3 regions of the Priestia sp. TGN 0903 genome follow, and region 3 is predicted to be linked to each of the others. Evidence: riboswitches for the same ligand, from Rfam matches in the RefSeq annotation. Region 3 holds a riboswitch; each other region holds the start of a gene.
What was found. A riboswitch is a leader RNA that binds a small molecule or an ion and turns the genes downstream of it on or off. The one in region 3 is predicted to bind lysine.

Region 1 (5,653 bases), 190 kb from region 3:
AATTTCAGGTTTTTCTGTGTAAGATAAAGGGGTTAAGTTTACTACATAGCGTTTATCATTTATTTGAAGCTCGTACATAAGCTTTTTCTTTTTATTTAGCGCTTCAAAAAAATGCTCATACGAGACCCATTCTTCTAGAGGTATTTTTTGCTCAGAAACGCTTTCTCCTTGATACATACTGTAAACAAGATGGTCACCTTTTTGTTTGTAAGCAAATATGATTCCTAGATCCTCAGCTGAATGATTTTCTGCATGTAATCGGACTATTTTTTTATTTTCGTTCATCGTTCATATTTACCTACCCCTCACTAGCATCTTTCCTACTCGTTCTCATTCTCTTAATTTTACATGAGGTGTTTAAAATTTACTAGATAAAGAAGCGGATATTTTCCATTCATTCACATAAAAAAGCGCCTGTATAGGCGCTTTTTTATGTGAATAGGAATTACTTTGAATGATGCATTTTATGACAGTGACGCTTCGGGACAAAACCATTTTGCTCCATATGCTGATAGCGATTTTCCATATGTGAAGAAATGTTTTGACTCTCCGTTTTGCTTAGCACGCCGTACTCCACATATTTTGAAAGTATTTCTTTCTTTTTTTCGAACATTTCTTTGTACAGAACGGATAATTCCTGCTTTTGCTGAGACGTCAGCTGCACGTCTTTTGTTTCTGGCTGAGGATTGTTTTCCGCTAATACAGGCGTCCCGCTCATAAATAAAAAAGCTGCTGCTGCACTTATCATAACCTTTCGCAAACAATCTACTTCCTTTCATCATATAGTAGTTATAGTTTGCGAACTTCTATTTGTTTTCATTCATTCTATTTGCTTAGGACTCAATAGCCCCTCTTACATCATAATCGCTAAGATCAATTTCCATTTCCATTTCAAGTGCTAATTTAGCAAGCTCTGAACCAAGATAAGGACCCGACGTTAAGCCTGAAGCTCCGAGACCATTCGCTACTAGTATTCCTTCGTAAGCTGGAAGAGCCCCAATGACTGGCAAGAAGCCTGGAGTAAATGGTCGAAACCCTACCCTTGTTTCTAAGACTGTGCTTTCTGTTAAGCCAGGAGCAATTAATAAGGCCTTTGAAAAAATTTCATGAAGCCCCCCAGCCGTTACTCTCAAGTCATAACCCGTGTCGTTTTCATGTGTTGCTCCTATGACAATTTGACCTTGTTCAAACGAAAGAATATATTGGTCGCTTGGAGGCATTACAACGGGCCAGTCTTTTGTATCTAAATCAGGAAGATGCAAGTGGACAATTTGCGCTTTTTGAAAGCTTGCTAAAAATTTCACTCCAAGAGGCTCTAGTAATTGATTTGCCCACGCTCCTGCTGTCACGATTGTTGTACTTGCTAGAAGGGTTTGTCCATTTACGGCAACGCCCGTTACTTGATTATTTTCATAAAGTAGTTCTGCGTTTCCTTCTATTATTTTTGCACCGTTTTTCTTCGCTGCATTCACAAGTGCGTTTCGAAGAGCTCTTCCGTTAACGCGAGCGGCTCCACTAATATGAACTGAACTGTATTCTTCCGAAAGAGCCGGAAACAAAGCCTGTGTTTCTTTAGCGGATAAACGTGTAATCTCGCCTATTTCGGGGGCTTCTTCCCGACGCTTATATGCTCGTTCTTCCATTTTTTTAAGCTTTTGTTCATCAGTGTGTAAACTAATTGCTCCTACTCGCTTATATCCCGTATCCGTTTCTCCATCTTCTTCTAATTGCTGAATTAATGTTTGATAGTACTTGGCGCCGCCTTTTGCTAAGCGGTACCATGCTTTATTTCGACGCTGCGAAAGCCATGGACAAACAATTCCTGCTGCTGCATCAGTAGCTTGACCAGCATCCTTGCGATCTATCAATGTCACATCTGCTCCTGCTTTTGCTAAATGATATGCCGTAGAAGCTCCAAGTACCCCAGCTCCAACTACGATGTATGTTTTCATACCAAAACACCCTTTTCTTTCTTCTAGTATTCTCATGCTATATGTATGCAATTTTAGCATAGCAAAAAAAGAAGTCACATACTAGGCGAAGCTATTTTAAGCTTATTTTTAAGCCTTGCTGACTTTGACATATAGCTCCTTTCGTCTCGTAAACAAAAGCGGTAGAAGTTCTTTTACCAAGATTATAACAGGGTGAAGAAAGCCATAAATAGTGGTAGTACGTCTTTAACGCTGTGGCTTACGGCTTTTCTATTATAGGTGCTGAATAAAAAAATGAAAGAATAAAACCACTATAATATGTAAATAAAAAGAAATAACCATTATTTTAAGGAGAGCGTATGCAATCTTCATTTGTATTATTTTTTATCATTCTTGGTTTACTATTTGGCAAGTGGCGAAGGTATCAAGAATACTACCCTACTTTGCTGTTTTGGGTCACGGGGAATTTGCTTTATGAAGTGCTGCTGTTTCATCACCGCGTATGGGTATTTCACCCTGTTGGTATTGATCATCTTTTTCTACCCGATCACCTAATGGTTTCTCTTGGAATAACCTTAATTATTTATCCGTTTGTTATACCGGTTTTTTTAGGAAGGCTGCCGCTGCATGTAAGCGGCCGGCTGTGGTGGATTCTTTTATGGGCGCTTTTATTTACTGTGATTGAGTTCATTGCTTATGTTAATCACAGTATCACTCATCATTATGGATGGTCGCTGCTATGTTCTTTTCTCTTCAATATTGTCACGTTCTCACTTTTAATCATTCATCAGAAGACAGCGCTGGCTGCTTGGATTCTATCTGGAAGCTTCATAGCTTTTTTATTTATCTTCTTTGATATTCCTATGCCTTAACTTTTCATTGACTAGACAGAGGAAAAGGAAATATAATAGGAGTTACATTTAAATATAATTTTCCTCTCTGAGAATAGAGGTGCATGAAATCAAGAGTCACTTATTGGAGACTAATGGAGTCTGTGAAGATAAGTAAAAGGGATTTCGTGCCGAAGTATATAAACATCCATTGTGTTCATATACTGGTTCAGTATTGAATAAATGCTGAGCTGTCACAAACCACTTGGTTTGTGGAGAGCTATTGAAGAGATGTTGATGCCTAGAATGTAATAATACTTTATTATTATGAAACCAAGACGCGTGAACATCACTTCACGGGTCTTTTTTGTGTTTTTCTACTGACCATCAAAGTTATAGTTGAATGATTTAAATGGAGGGATACGGATTATGTACTTACATGGAACGAGTAAAATTAACAGCAGCAATCATTTAGAAATTGGGCAGTGCGATACGGTCGAACTGAAAAAACAATACGGCACTCCCCTATACATCTACGATCAAGAATTAATTGAGACGAAATGCAAGGCCTTCCATTCAGCCTTTCAAAGAAGCGGCTTTTCATATCAAATCGCCTATGCAGGGAAAGCGTTTCTTTGTATGGAAATGGCTAGCCTTTTAACGAAGCTTGATATGTCATTAGATGTGGTCTCAGGAGGCGAATTATTTACAGCTCTTGAAGCGGGATATCCAGCTGAACGCATTCATTTTCACGGAAATAACAAAACGATTGAAGAAATTGAAATGGCTCTTGATGCGAATATTGGCTGTTTTGTTGTGGATAACTTTACCGAACTTGAAGTTTTACATGCCTTAGCAGCTGAGCGCAAACAGAAAGCATCTATTCTTCTGCGTGTTACTCCAGGGATTGAAGCCCACACACATGAATATATTATGACCGGACAGGAAGACTCCAAGTTTGGATTTGGTCTTTCCAATGACCAGGCTATGAAAGCGGTAAGTTCTGCATTAGAAAAGCCTTACTACGATCTTTTAGGCATTCATTGTCATATTGGTTCGCAAATTTTTGAAGTAGATGGTTTTTCTCGCGCCATTGATATTTTAACTGATTTCTTATTCAGTATTCGTGATAAAATGGAATTTGAAGTAAAAGTTTTAAACGTAGGTGGTGGTTTTGGTATTCGTTATACCGAAAGCGACTCTCCACTTCCAGTTGAGTATTATGTAGATGCACTGACAGAAAAGCTAAGCCGCACGTTAACTGAACAGAATTATACCCTTCCGGAAGTCTGGATTGAGCCTGGAAGAAGCATCGTAGGAGAAGCAGGTACAACGCTTTATACAATCGGCTCAACGAAGGAGATTCCAGGTGTACGCAAATACGTAGGAATTGATGGCGGTATGACCGATAATATCCGTCCTGCTCTTTACGATGCAAAACATGAAGCTGTCTTGGCTAATAGAGTGACGGATAAAAAAGATGAAACAGTATCAATTGCGGGGAAATGCTGTGAATCAGGAGATATGCTTATTTGGGATATCGATTTACCGCGCGTTAATCAAGGAGATTTACTAGCAGTATCCTCTACAGGTGCCTACAACTATTCAATGGCTAGCAATTACAACCGTATTCCGCGCCCTGCTGTTGTATTTGTGAAAAATGGAGAAGCTCGTCTTGCTGTAGAGCGAGAAACATACGAAGATTTGGTGCGTAAAGATGTAAAGCCAGTCGTTACTACGTATGCAATGAGCAAATGATAGCTGTTCTTGCGTAGTAAAGAAGCTATTGTTGTTTGGAGGAAATCTATATGGTTTTAAGTGTATTTAAAACGTACAGATCATCGCTTATTCTGCTTCTCGCTATTTTAATTGGCGGGATAGCAGGATATGCTATCGGGCCCGATGTGGCAGTCGTAAAGCCCTTTGGTGATTTGTTTCTTAATTTAATGTTCATGATTATCGTTCCCCTTGTCTTTTTTAGTGTGGCTTCGGCGATCGCAAACATGAACGAAATGAAACGTCTTGGTAAAATTATGCTAGGTATCGCCGTTGTGTTTGTCGCCACTGCTGTTGTTTCAGCCGTTCTAGGCTTTTTAGGCGCATCACTTTACAATCCGCTGCACAACGTAGATACTTCTGCCATTAAAGAATTAATGGGTGACAGTGAAAATACAGCTGAAAAAATGACGCTTTTAAATCAGCTTGTTAGTACATTTACTGTACCTGATTTTGTTCAGTTATTTTCGAAAGAGCATATTTTACAATTAATTGTCTTTGCCGTTATCTTCGGTATTGCTACCACGATGGCTGGTGAAAAAGGACAGCCTATGGCGAAATTTCTGACTTCGGGTCAAGAAGTATCGATGAAAGTCGTTAAAATTGTCATGTACTATGCTCCAATTGGTTTAGGGTGCTATTTTGCTACTGTAGTAGGAGAACTTGGACCAAAGATCTTGCAAGGGTATGCTAGAGCATTTATTCTTTATTTATTAATTGCAATCGTTTACTATTTTGGCTTCTTTACGCTATACGCATGGATTGCTGGCGGTAAAGCAGGAATTAAGCTGTTTTGGAAAAATGCAGCTGCTCCTTCTATCACTGCTATTGCTACCTGTTCTTCCGCGGCATCTATTCCAGTCAATTTAGACGCAACAAAGAAAATGGGTGTGCCGCTGGATATTGCTGAAACAGTAATTCCATTAGGAGCAAACACCCATAAAGATGGTTCTGTTATCGGTGGTATTCTAAAAATTGTTTTCTTATTCAGTTTGTTCGGCAAAGATATGACGTCTGCTACGAGTATTTTGAGCATATTAGGCGTAGCCTTTTTAGTTGGAGCCGTAATGGGAGCAATTCCTGGAGGCGGTATGATTGGCGAAATGTTAATCATTA
Region 2 (5,653 bases), on a different contig from region 3:
TCGTAATCCACCCATAAACCGCCCATTGAATAGTGTACGGCTGGGAAAATCTTCATTGGTACTTTGCGCGGATCATCGCCCATGAATTTTTCATAGATTTCGATGATACCTCCAAGTTTAATGTCTAGCTCTTTTGGATCTTTATGTGAAAGGTCCAGATAAACCATGTTCTCTCCGTTAATTCCTAACTTCTGCGCTACGCAGACGTCAAAAATTTCACGAGTTGCAATATCACGAGGTACTAAGTTACCGTATGCCGGATATTTTTCCTCTAAGAAATACCAAGGTTTACCGTCTTTATATGTCCAAACGCGTCCGCCTTCTCCACGAGCAGATTCACTCATAAGACGAAGCTTATCATCTCCCGGGATAGCAGTTGGATGAATTTGAATAAACTCTCCGTTTGAATAGTATGCACCTTGCTGATACACGATAGATGCCGCTGAACCTGTATTAATAACTGAGTTCGTCGATTTTCCAAAGACAATACCAGGTCCACCTGTAGCCATAATAACCGCATCAGCTGGGAACGTTTTAATTTCCATTGATTTTAAATTCTGTGCAGAAATTCCGCGACAGCTGCGCTCATCATCAAGAACAGCACCTAAGAATTCCCATCCTTCGTACTTTGTCACAAGTCCGGCAACTTCATAGCGACGAACCTGCTCATCTAATGCGTACAATAACTGTTGACCCGTTGTTGCTCCAGCAAAAGCCGTACGGTGATGCTGCGTTCCGCCAAATCGTCTGAAGTCTAACAAACCCTCAGGAGTACGGTTAAACATAACACCCATACGGTCAAGTAAGTGAATAATACCAGGAGCTGCTTCACACATTGCTTTTACAGGTGGCTGGTTGGCTAAAAAGTCTCCGCCATACACTGTGTCATCAAAGTGTTCCCATGGTGAATCTCCTTCACCTTTCGTATTTACGGCTCCGTTGATTCCACCTTGCGCGCAAACTGAGTGAGATCTTTTTACCGGAACTAGTGAAAATAAATCTACTTGCTTGCCAGACTCAGCAATTTTTATTGTTGCCATCAAGCCAGCTAAACCGCCACCGACTACGATGATTTTTCCGTTACTCATCGGAACCCCACTCCTTCAAAACCTTAATTTTATGCAAATGCGAATAATGTACGAACACCTACGAATGTAAGTGCTAAGAAGATTGCTAATGTCACATAAGTTGAAATTCTTTGAGAACGTGGTGTTACAGTTAACCCCCAGCTAACTCCAAATGACCATAGACCGTTTGCAAAGTGGAAGATCGTAGATACAACACCAACTATGTAGAATGCAAACATTGCTGGGTTGCTTAAAATTCGTTCCATCATTTGAAAATCTACTTCTTTTCCAAGCGCAGCTTGTATTCTGGTTTCCCATACGTGCCATGTGATGAAGATAAGTGTGATTACACCTGAAACACGCTGAAGGATAAACATCCAGTTACGGAAAAATCCATAGTTGTTAACGTTTGTTTTAGCAGTGAATGCGATGTAAAGACCGTATATTGCGTGAAAAACGATTGGTAAGAAAATAATGAAAATTTCTAGAGCATAGCGGAAAGGTAAGCTCTCCATGAAGTGAGCTGCTTGATTAAATGATTCTTCTCCCTTTGTCGCGAAATGATTCACAACTAAATGCTGTGTTAAGAAAATCCCGATTGGTATTACTCCAAGTAGTGAATGGATTCTCCGATATTGAAACTCTCTGTTTGCCGCCATCTGCGTAGACCCCCCTTAGTTAAATGAACATAGTTTGTGAAGAACTTTCTTACTCCCACTAGACAAATAGATTAATCGTGAATACAGGAAATGAAAACCTTTGCATTTCCTAATAAAGTATGTGACAGGTTAATTTTACTCCCATCGATTAAGAGCGTCAAGGCAAGATGTTTAAATCTTCTATAAAATATAAATTTATAAAATTTTATATTTGTTAACGCTTACTGCATTGATGTTAAAGATTTTTTCTTTCTATTATAATATCGCTTGCCACAGTTAAGTAAGCGTTTACTTTATACTTTTATTGTAAACAAGTTCACAAAACATTTACACAGGTAAAAGTACCCTTTTAAAAGTAATTTTATGGATTTTTTATCTTTACATCTAACTCTTTTTACCATAATAAAGATCCTCTTACATTTTATTAAAAAAATGCGTGAGAGGTTTTTTAGATTTGTATATAATAGTAGTAAAGAAAGAGGGGAAAGCATGAGCAATTTACAAACAGAATCACAGCAAGAACTTGAAGAGACGATGGAAACATTAGAACCTAATGCCGCAGCTGAAACAGAGAGAGCTCTTGATCACGTTCCATATTTCGGATACAGCCTTTTGCGTGACGTGTTAATTCCAGAGCTTCTTGGAGACGAAACGAATACCATCTCATACTGGGCAGGAAAACACCTTGCGCGTAAATATCCATTAAATACAATGGATGAAATCGTCGCATTTTTTAAAGCAGCTTCCTGGGGAACACTGACGCTTGCCAAAAAAGATAAATATTCACTAGAGCTTGAGTTATCAGGTGATATGGTCAGCAAAAGATTTCAGCAGGAAACTTGTTCATTTCATCTTGAGTCAGGGTTTGTGGCTGAACAGATTCAGCGTCAAAACAACTGCCTAACAGAAGCCTACTTAACACCTAAAGAAAAGAACGGAAAAGTGCTGATTTCCGTGCAGTGGGACCGAAAAGATATCTTACCTACCGAAACCCGTGCGGAGCGTTATAAAAAGTAAGAAATACGTATATATAAAAGACGTGGAGATACCACGTCTTTTTTCTTTTCTTTATACTTGCACTGCCTGCTGCTCTTCTAATTCAAATGCTACGTGAAGCGTCTCAACAGCTTTTACCATATCAGCATGCGGTACAACTGTAGATACTTTAATTTCAGACGTGCTGACCATCTTCACTTCAATTTTCTCTCCTGCCAGCACTTCAAACATTTCGGCTGCAACACCTGGATTAGATATCATGCCAGATCCCACAATCGATACTTTAGCCAGACTGCTTTCATGTTCAATACGCGTATACCCCAAGGTAGATTTATACTCTTTTAAGACGGCAAGAGCAGCTTCTACATCTACAGTTTTAATAGAAAATGAGATAGAGAGGCGATTATTAGCCGTTACGTTTTGAATAATAATATCCACATTTAACTGTTCTTTTGCTAATGCTGTAAAAATAGTAGAAAGAGTTTGTAACTCGTTGTTTAACCCTTCAATTGTCACCCGTGAAATATTATCTTCAAACGCAATTCCTCTTACGACTAAGTTTTGTTCCATTGAAACTTCCTCCTCAACAATCGTTCCATTCTCGTTTTCTAAGCTTGAACGCACTTCTAGCGGTACCTGATAATTTTTTGCAAACTCAACAGCGCGCGGATGCAGCACCCCTGCTCCTAAATTAGCTAATTCTAACATTTCGTCATATGAAATAGAATGAAGTTTACGAGCCTCTTCTACGTAGCGCGGATCCGTCGTAAACACTCCTGTTACGTCTGTATAAATATCACATTTTGCAGCTTTTAGTGCCGCGGCAAGAGCTACTGCCGTCGTGTCAGAGCCGCCTCGACCTAATGTTGTAATGCTTCCATCTTCTGAACAGCCTTGGAATCCAGCTACTACTACGATTCGACCTCTATCTAATTGGCTTTGAATACGAGTCGTGTCAATGTGCTGGATTCGTGCATTGCTGTGAACTGCTTCCGTCTGGATACCAGCTTGCCAACCTGTTAGCGAAGTGGCTTCATGACCTTTGCATTGAAGAGCCATTGTTAACAGGGAAATCGTTACTTGTTCTCCAGTTGTAAGAAGCATATCCATTTCGCGTTTACTTGGACTGTCCGTAATATCACTTGCTAATTTCACCAGTGCATCTGTGGTTTTGCCCATTGCCGATACAACAACTACTACTTGGTTACCGCGCTCTGCTTCTTGAATAACACGGTTTGCTACATGTTGAATACGTTCAACAGAACCAACAGATGTTCCACCAAATTTTTGAACGATTAATGCCATAATTTTGTTCATTCCTTTTCAATAAATTTGCATATGCAGGATGATGAGAAGCTAAATTTTTTTACTCAGACAATAAAAAAAGCAATGAGATGAGCTCTCATTGCTTAACGAACGAAAATTATAAAACATAACCGTCCACTGCCGTGAGATAGCTCTCCAAGAATCTACATCTTGACAATCCTACGTTTATTCAACGCAGAACCAGCAATCATTACTATGAGGTAATGTTCACTTCGGCAAATTTCCCTTTCCGCATCGTTCATAAGGGCTCATACCCTTCCTGATGCGTACTGATTAAATTTGCACCTCTATCTTCACTTCATTTGATGAAGTGTCGTATGAAATTAGTTAATAGCTTATCAAATATTTTCTATTATTTCAAGACTATTTTTGTAATGTTTCATAAATTTTTTCAGCAATGTTTTGAGGAACACCTGAATTTCGTATATCTTCAACCGTTGCTTCTTTCAATTTTTTCACCGAACCAAAATGCTTTAACAAAGCTTTCTTACGCTTTTCTCCCACTCCCGGAATGTCGTCTAGAACTGACTGAAAAGCGGACTTAGAGCGCACTTGACGGTGGAAGGTGATTGCAAAGCGGTGAACTTCATCTTGAATTCGCTGAAGCAAATAAAATTCTTGACTATTGCGTTCAAGCGGTATGATTTGAGGAGGCTCACCAATCATCAGGTTGGAGGTTCTGTGTTTATCATCTTTAACAAGACCTGCTGTAGGCACTAAAAGTCCCAATTCATTTTCGAGAACGTCCTGGACTGCAGCTAAATGCCCTTTGCCTCCATCTACAACAATTAAATCCGGAAGCGGAAGGCCTTCTTTTAACGCTCTGGAATACCGTCTGCGAACGACTTCCCTCATGGAACTGTAATCATCTGGTCCCTTTACGGTCTTAATTTTATATTTGCGATATTCTTTCTTTTCCGGTTTCCCATCAACAAAAACAATCATCGCAGAAACTGGGTCTGTTCCTTGAATATTTGAGTTATCAAATGCTTCAATCCGATAAGGAGCGGCAATTCCAAGCTCTTCTCCTAACCGTTCAACTGCGCCAACTGTACGCTCTTCATCTCGTTCAATTAAATAGAATTTTTCACCGAGCGCAATTTTTGCATTTTTACACGCAAGTTCTACTAATTCTTTCTTTTTGCCTCGCTTTGGATGCTGAACCTCTACTTCTACTAACTTCTCAGCTAACTCTGCATCAATCGTTGCTGGAACCATCACTTCTTTTGGCTTAATATTTTTGGCATAAAACTGACCGATAAAAGTTAAGAAATCTTCTTCTGGCTCTTTATAAAAAGGAAACATAGAAACTTCTCGCTCAATTAATTTCCCTTGGCGAATAAAGAAAACTTGAACACACATCCAGCCTTTATCGTAAGAATAGCCAAACACATCTCGATTAACAAAATCATTAAACGTTACTTTTTGCTTTTCCATTGTCGCTTCGATATGAGCAATTTGATCTCGGTATTCTTTAGCCCGTTCAAAGTCAAGTTCTTCTGAAGCTTTTAACATTTTTTCAGTTAACTCTGTTTTGACATGCTCATATCCACCATTTAAAAACCGCGTGATATTTTCAATAATTTGTTTGTTTTGCTCTTCTTT
Region 3 (5,653 bases):
GCAACGGGAGGATCTTCTGCGCTGAAAACAGTTGAAGCCTGCATACATGCCGTTCGAGCTCTTTCTTGAAACAGCTGCGGATTCCACTCCTCCTCTTGCTGTACGGGTATCTCTATAATCGGAATATTTTTTAGCGGCAGCCGCTTTGATTTAATGTATACGGTTGATCCGCTAACTTCTGTATTTTGCATGCCGGCCCCAATGACAGTAGCGCGCGTTGTTTCAGCGGCTTGAGATACGTGTATGGATTGAAACTGATACGCTAGCAGAGGACCAATGTCTCCATGTACAGCGACTTTCCTCACTGTTTTTGGCTTCTGCTTCTCCATCATTGCCCCTACTCCTCCTGAAATCATGATTGTTTCTGGTTGGATAGAAGATCTTGTATGAGGAGAAACGAGCAGCGTGGAATTTTGCTTCAGCGCTTTTACATAATTCACGGTTTCTTCAGCTAGTAATTGACAGATAGACGAGAGTTTTTCAAATGTTGCTTTTTCACCTTCTCGCAGTATTAAAGAATTATTTTTTAAAAATTCAGTTAAATAAGGTGAAATGTAGGTTACAAAACCGTCTGAATTCAGCCGAATTAATCTCCCGCCTACATGCAGGGTAAATGTTTCTATCACTTTTCCATTTTGACATAAGGCGATGTTAGCAGTGCCTCCTCCTACATCAATATTGGCAATTACTGCATTTGTTTCAGCGGAATGTTGGATTGCTCCTGATCCTTTTGCCGCCAATATTCCTTCCAAATCAGCACCGGCTGTTGCAACAACGAAATCTCCAGCATGTTCGGCTAGATAGTGAACGATACTCTCTGCATTTTGCTTTCTAGCAGTTTCTCCTGTGATGATCACAGCGCCCGCCTCCACTTGATCTAAGGAGATTTCTGCATTCTTGTACTCTTGTTCTAGTAGTACCGTTAATCGTTGAACATCGATTTCAACCTCGTTTACCATAGGTGTGGTATAGATAGAACTTGCATACGTTACGCGACGATCAATAATTTGACAGCCTGGCAGCGTAAACTGATTTTGTTGATTTGCTATTAACAGCTTGCTTACAATCAGTTTTGTTGTGCTTGTTCCAATATCTAAACCTATGCTCGTGATCCATTTCTGTAGCATGCTATCAATCCCTTATCTCGTTTGAATATGTTGACTATCATAAAACAGTTTTTTGAATATTTCACTAACTATGTTATCAAACCTGACACACTTTTGTGTAAACAAAGGTGACAAATGAAAAAAAAGACTAAATCTTGGCAGATTTAGTCTTTTTTCTTATGATGAATGTGATTTAGTTACAATCATTCTTGATGCCGATGGAATTAACAATGAAAGAATGACTAAGCAGGCTATTAGTGACCCTACCATTGAAACACCGTTCATTGAAAAAGAATACCACAGAGCGGACATACCTTTTGGTGCGTACGATCCCCAGAAAATAATACCAGCAATAAAGTGCCAGAAATAACGTGCGAAGCTTCCGATAATAAGGGATAAAACAATCAAAACAAAAGCTTTTGATCTGTTATTGGTAGCTAAATTTGTTTTAATAGATTGTGAAAAAATACCTCCAAAACCTATAAAAGCAAAAGCCACAATATATTCAATAAATGTTTGTAGCGCTGTTAAAATATAAGCCGTTCCTGTCGCTAACTGCAAAAGCCCCCATAATAGACCAGATAGAGCCCCGCCTTTTACTCCCCAGCGAAAGCACATAATAAAAATGGGCACCATGGAGAACGAAATACTTACAGCCGTTGCAATCTTAATGGAAGGCAAAAGGTCAAGTAGAAGTGCCAATGCTGCAAAAATAGCTATTTCAATTTTAGCCTGTAAAGGTAATGCTTTATTCACGTTTCTCACTCCTGTTTTTGAATCATTCATATCAAACGGTTTACACAGGAGTAAGCAACTATATGCTACTATTCCCACATTCCTACGCTAGCGTTAACTAACAGGTTCTAAGGGTCTGAACATTTCGTTCACTCTCAGCACGGCGGCTCCCCCTGTGGTACGTTTGGATATTTATGTAGTATAAAGACAATGTTTATTATACCATACGTAACAAAATAGATTCGAGAGATTTCAAAGATGTTTCTATTTTCTGAATCTATTTTTTATAATGACAATCGTTTTAGTATTTGTTATACTTCTTTTATGTCAATTGAATATAAAAAACCCTCATCCTAATCGATGAGGTAGAGGTCGCAGTTTTTAATAGTAAAGTAACGGAAATGCAGAGAACATTGAGGATGTTGCTTGAAAGGAAAAATTGCCGAAGTTTAAATCACTTCTCGGTTGATTTAAGCTGGGGCTGTCTCCGAACAGGAACAGAACTGTCACATCATGCGAGTGATGTGAAGAGCTATCTTCACGGAAGGTTGACGCGGTTTTCAGATTTAAAAGCGCGCACATATACTGCGGGCTTTTTTTATGTTATCCCGTCTCTTTCCGTACATTCGAAAGGAGTATTTATCTATGCAAGAGCAGCAAGAATTAAAACGTGGGTTGAAATCTCGCCACTTAACGATGATTTCATTAGGAGGAGCCATCGGAACCGGCTTATTCCTAGCAAGTGGTGGAGCAATTCACACAGCAGGACCTGGGGGAGCGCTTTTAGCTTACGCTATTATTGGCGTAATGGTTTACTTTTTGATGACCAGCCTAGCAGAGCTCGCAGCTTATATGCCTGAAGCTGGTTCATTTAGTACGTATGCGTCTCGTTTTGTAGATCCATCCTTTGGTTTCGCTCTCGGCTGGAACTACTGGTATAACTGGGCTATTACGATTGCAGCTGAATTATCCGCTGGAGCCCTTATTATGAAATTTTGGTTCCCGAACTCTTCTTCTATTTTATGGAGTGCCCTGTTTTTATTAATTATGTTTGGGCTTAACTACCTTTCTGTAAAAGGATTTGGTGAATCTGAATTTTGGTTTTCGTTAATTAAAGTAGTAACGGTTATTATCTTTTTAGTTATTGGTATTATGATGATTTTTGGTATCTTTAACAATGAAGCACCAGGTTTCAAAAACTTCACGCTTGGTGATGGACCGATTCACGGTGGATTCTTCACTGTACTAGGTATATTTATGGCAGCTGGTTTTTCATTCCAAGGAACAGAGTTGCTTGGAGTCGCAGCTGGAGAAAGTGAAGATCCGGAAAAAACGGTTCCTCGCGCAGTTAAACAAGTCTTCTGGCGCATCTTGTTATTTTATATTTTAGCTATTTTTGTTATTGGAATGCTTATTCCATACACAGCGAATTCATTAGCAAGTGATGACGTGAGAGTAAGTCCGTTTACTTTAATATTCGAACGAGCAGGTCTGGCGTTTGCAGCATCAGCGATTAATGCCGTTATTTTAACAGCTGTTTTATCTGCTGGTAACTCAGGTATGTATGCTTCTACGCGTATGCTGTGGAACTTAGCGAAAGATGGAAAAGCACCAAGGTTCTTAGCAAAAGTGAATAAACGAGGCGTTCCAGTTAATGCCTTAATCGCAACGGCACTTGTCGGTACACTTGCATTTGGTGCTTCATTTTTTGGAGACGGTGCGGTATATACGTGGTTACTTAATGCTTCTGGTATGTCTGGTTTTATTGCTTGGTTAGGAATTGCGATCAGCCACTATCGTTTTAGAAGAGCATTTGTTGCTCAAGGTCATGATTTGAGTGAACTTCCATATCATGCAAAACTTTTCCCATTTGGCCCTATCTTTGCCTTTATTTTATGTGCCGTTGTTATTTTAGGCCAAAACTATTCGGCGTTTATGGGTGACTCGATTGACTGGTACGGTGTACTTGTTTCTTATATCGGACTTCCTTTATTCTTAATTGTTTGGTTAGGATACAAATGGACGAAAAAGTCGAAGCTTATCCCGTTAAAAGAATGTCAAGTAACAGTGAAAAAATACGAATAAAAAAAGCTCTCTATTCAAAAGAATAGAGAGCTTTTTTTATATGAGCTGATCGGCAAAATGAAGAGATATATAAGCGGGTTGGTTTTTCATAACAAGCATATAACCTTTGAGGGGACGGTTATAGTAATCAGCAGCTTCGATATAATAAATACGCTGAATTAACCTGCTTAAACGAGTTGCAAAAGATGGAAGTTGGTGATTAGGAATGGTTTGGATGTAGTCTATGATTTCTTGCTTAGTTTGAAGGCCCGAACGAGTACATTGTAACAGGTGAAAAAGCGGATCTGCTGTTATAGTAGATAGTTCAGAATTGTGTTTGATTCTATTCAGCTGGATATGCAGTTCTTTTTTGGACCATCTTTTTGGAATAGCTCTTATATGCTGTATTCATGATAGCTAACACCTTTCGTATTAAAATAATAAAATGACTTATTATTTTAATAACCTTTACACATGAAACTAAAACGTTACAATGTGTAAAGGTGTCATACATCTTATAAAATAAGCTGATAAAAAAGCACATCTTGCCACTGATCGAATTTCCAGCCTACTTCTTTAAATTCTCCGCAAAATGTAAAATTAAATTGCTCATGCATTTTGATACTGATATCATTCCCTTTTGTAATCCCTGAAATGACAACGTGATGGTTGAGTTCTTTAGCCAATTCCAAAATCCGCTTCATAAGCTGTTTTCCAATGCCATACCCCTGCTGATTTTTATCAATATAAATCGATAGCTCTACCGTTTGAATGTACGCTTCTTTATCTCGATAAGAAGAAAGCGAAGCATAGCCCGCTACTACTCCATCTTTTTCCGCGACAATAAGCGGAAAGAGTTCATTGCTAATATGATTATTAAACCAGCCCCTTCTTTGTTCTACTGTTACAGGCGTTAAGTCAAAAGTAGCAGCACTTGTTTGAACGGACTGATTATAAATTTCAACAAGCATAGGTAAATCTTCTTCTTTAGCATAACGAATGATCATATGTACAAACTCCTTATAGTATAGAATTATCTTTATTTTACTTCTTTTAATAAACATAATCTACATAAAAAAACGATGTGCGCATGCACATCGGTTATTGGTTTTGGGCATATTGAAAGGTTTGAAGGACTTGAAGAGTCTCTTTTGTAGAAATGACCGTTGCAAACTCTCCGTGCAAAGAAGACAGTGCGAATGTATGTACATCTTCTGCAGGAAGTCTGGTTTTTCCATCGTAGGACATACAATCAAAGCAAGCCGTTGCATCGTTTACAACGTACGTCCTGTACCCTAAATTCCCAGCCATGCGGGCAGTCGTAGAGACGCAGTGATTAGTAGTTAGTCCTATTAAAATGAGCGTATCATAGCCATTTGCTTTTAAATAGCTATCTAGCTCTGTTCCAATGAAGCAGCTGTTCACGTGCTTGCGAATTAAGTATTCATCTTCTTGTGGACCAAATCCTTCTTTAAACTGAAACCCCTTCGAGCTTGGGTGTAAAGGAGAATCTGGATTTTCTGATGCATGCTGCACGTGAATGACAGGATAATCTTGGCGTCTCCATGCTTGCAGTAGCGTCAGCATATTCTTTTCTGCATCTAAATTGTTTCTTTCTCCCCACTGGGGTGAATAAAACCCTTCTTGTACATCGATAAGCAGCAGCACTGGCCGGGAACGTAGCATAAGCATCATCTTCTTTCATCTTTATTTTAAAATGGAAATAACGTATGTGCATCCATCAGGAC

Region 1: it holds a riboswitch for lysine, as region 3 does, so the genes downstream of both, lysA (diaminopimelate decarboxylase) here and ACRPLY_RS00985 (amino acid permease) in region 3, are expected to answer to the same signal.
Region 2: it holds a riboswitch for lysine, as region 3 does, so the genes downstream of both, ACRPLY_RS18515 (aspartate kinase) here and ACRPLY_RS00985 (amino acid permease) in region 3, are expected to answer to the same signal.

The regions. Positions count from the first base shown of each region.
Region 1 is NZ_JBOZGL010000001.1:368,363-374,015, forward strand. Features, by position in the region: gene ACRPLY_RS01935 (PAS domain-containing sensor histidine kinase) at 1-285, opposite strand, end outside; gene ACRPLY_RS01940 (YckD family protein) at 446-760, opposite strand; gene ACRPLY_RS01945 (NAD(P)/FAD-dependent oxidoreductase) at 834-1,952, opposite strand; gene ACRPLY_RS01950 (CBO0543 family protein) at 2,291-2,803, shown strand; lysine riboswitch at 2,870-3,052, shown strand; gene lysA (diaminopimelate decarboxylase) at 3,191-4,519, shown strand; gene ACRPLY_RS01960 (dicarboxylate/amino acid:cation symporter) at 4,570-5,653, shown strand, end outside.
Region 2 is NZ_JBOZGL010000005.1:196,079-201,731, forward strand. Features, by position in the region: gene sdhA (succinate dehydrogenase flavoprotein subunit) at 1-1,088, opposite strand, end outside; gene ACRPLY_RS18505 (succinate dehydrogenase cytochrome b558 subunit) at 1,118-1,726, opposite strand; gene ACRPLY_RS18510 (YslB family protein) at 2,216-2,743, shown strand; gene ACRPLY_RS18515 (aspartate kinase) at 2,795-4,027, opposite strand; lysine riboswitch at 4,169-4,346, opposite strand; gene uvrC (excinuclease ABC subunit UvrC) at 4,412-5,653, opposite strand, start outside.
Region 3 is NZ_JBOZGL010000001.1:176,947-182,599, reverse strand. Features, by position in the region: gene ACRPLY_RS00995 (ethanolamine ammonia-lyase reactivating factor EutA) at 1-1,127, opposite strand, end outside; gene thiT (energy-coupled thiamine transporter ThiT) at 1,284-1,892, opposite strand; TPP riboswitch at 1,925-2,025, opposite strand; lysine riboswitch at 2,200-2,384, shown strand; gene ACRPLY_RS00985 (amino acid permease) at 2,487-3,926, shown strand; gene ACRPLY_RS00980 (GNAT family N-acetyltransferase) at 4,421-4,912, opposite strand; gene ACRPLY_RS00975 (cysteine hydrolase family protein) at 5,007-5,591, opposite strand; gene ACRPLY_RS00970 (cupin domain-containing protein) at 5,613-5,653, opposite strand, start outside.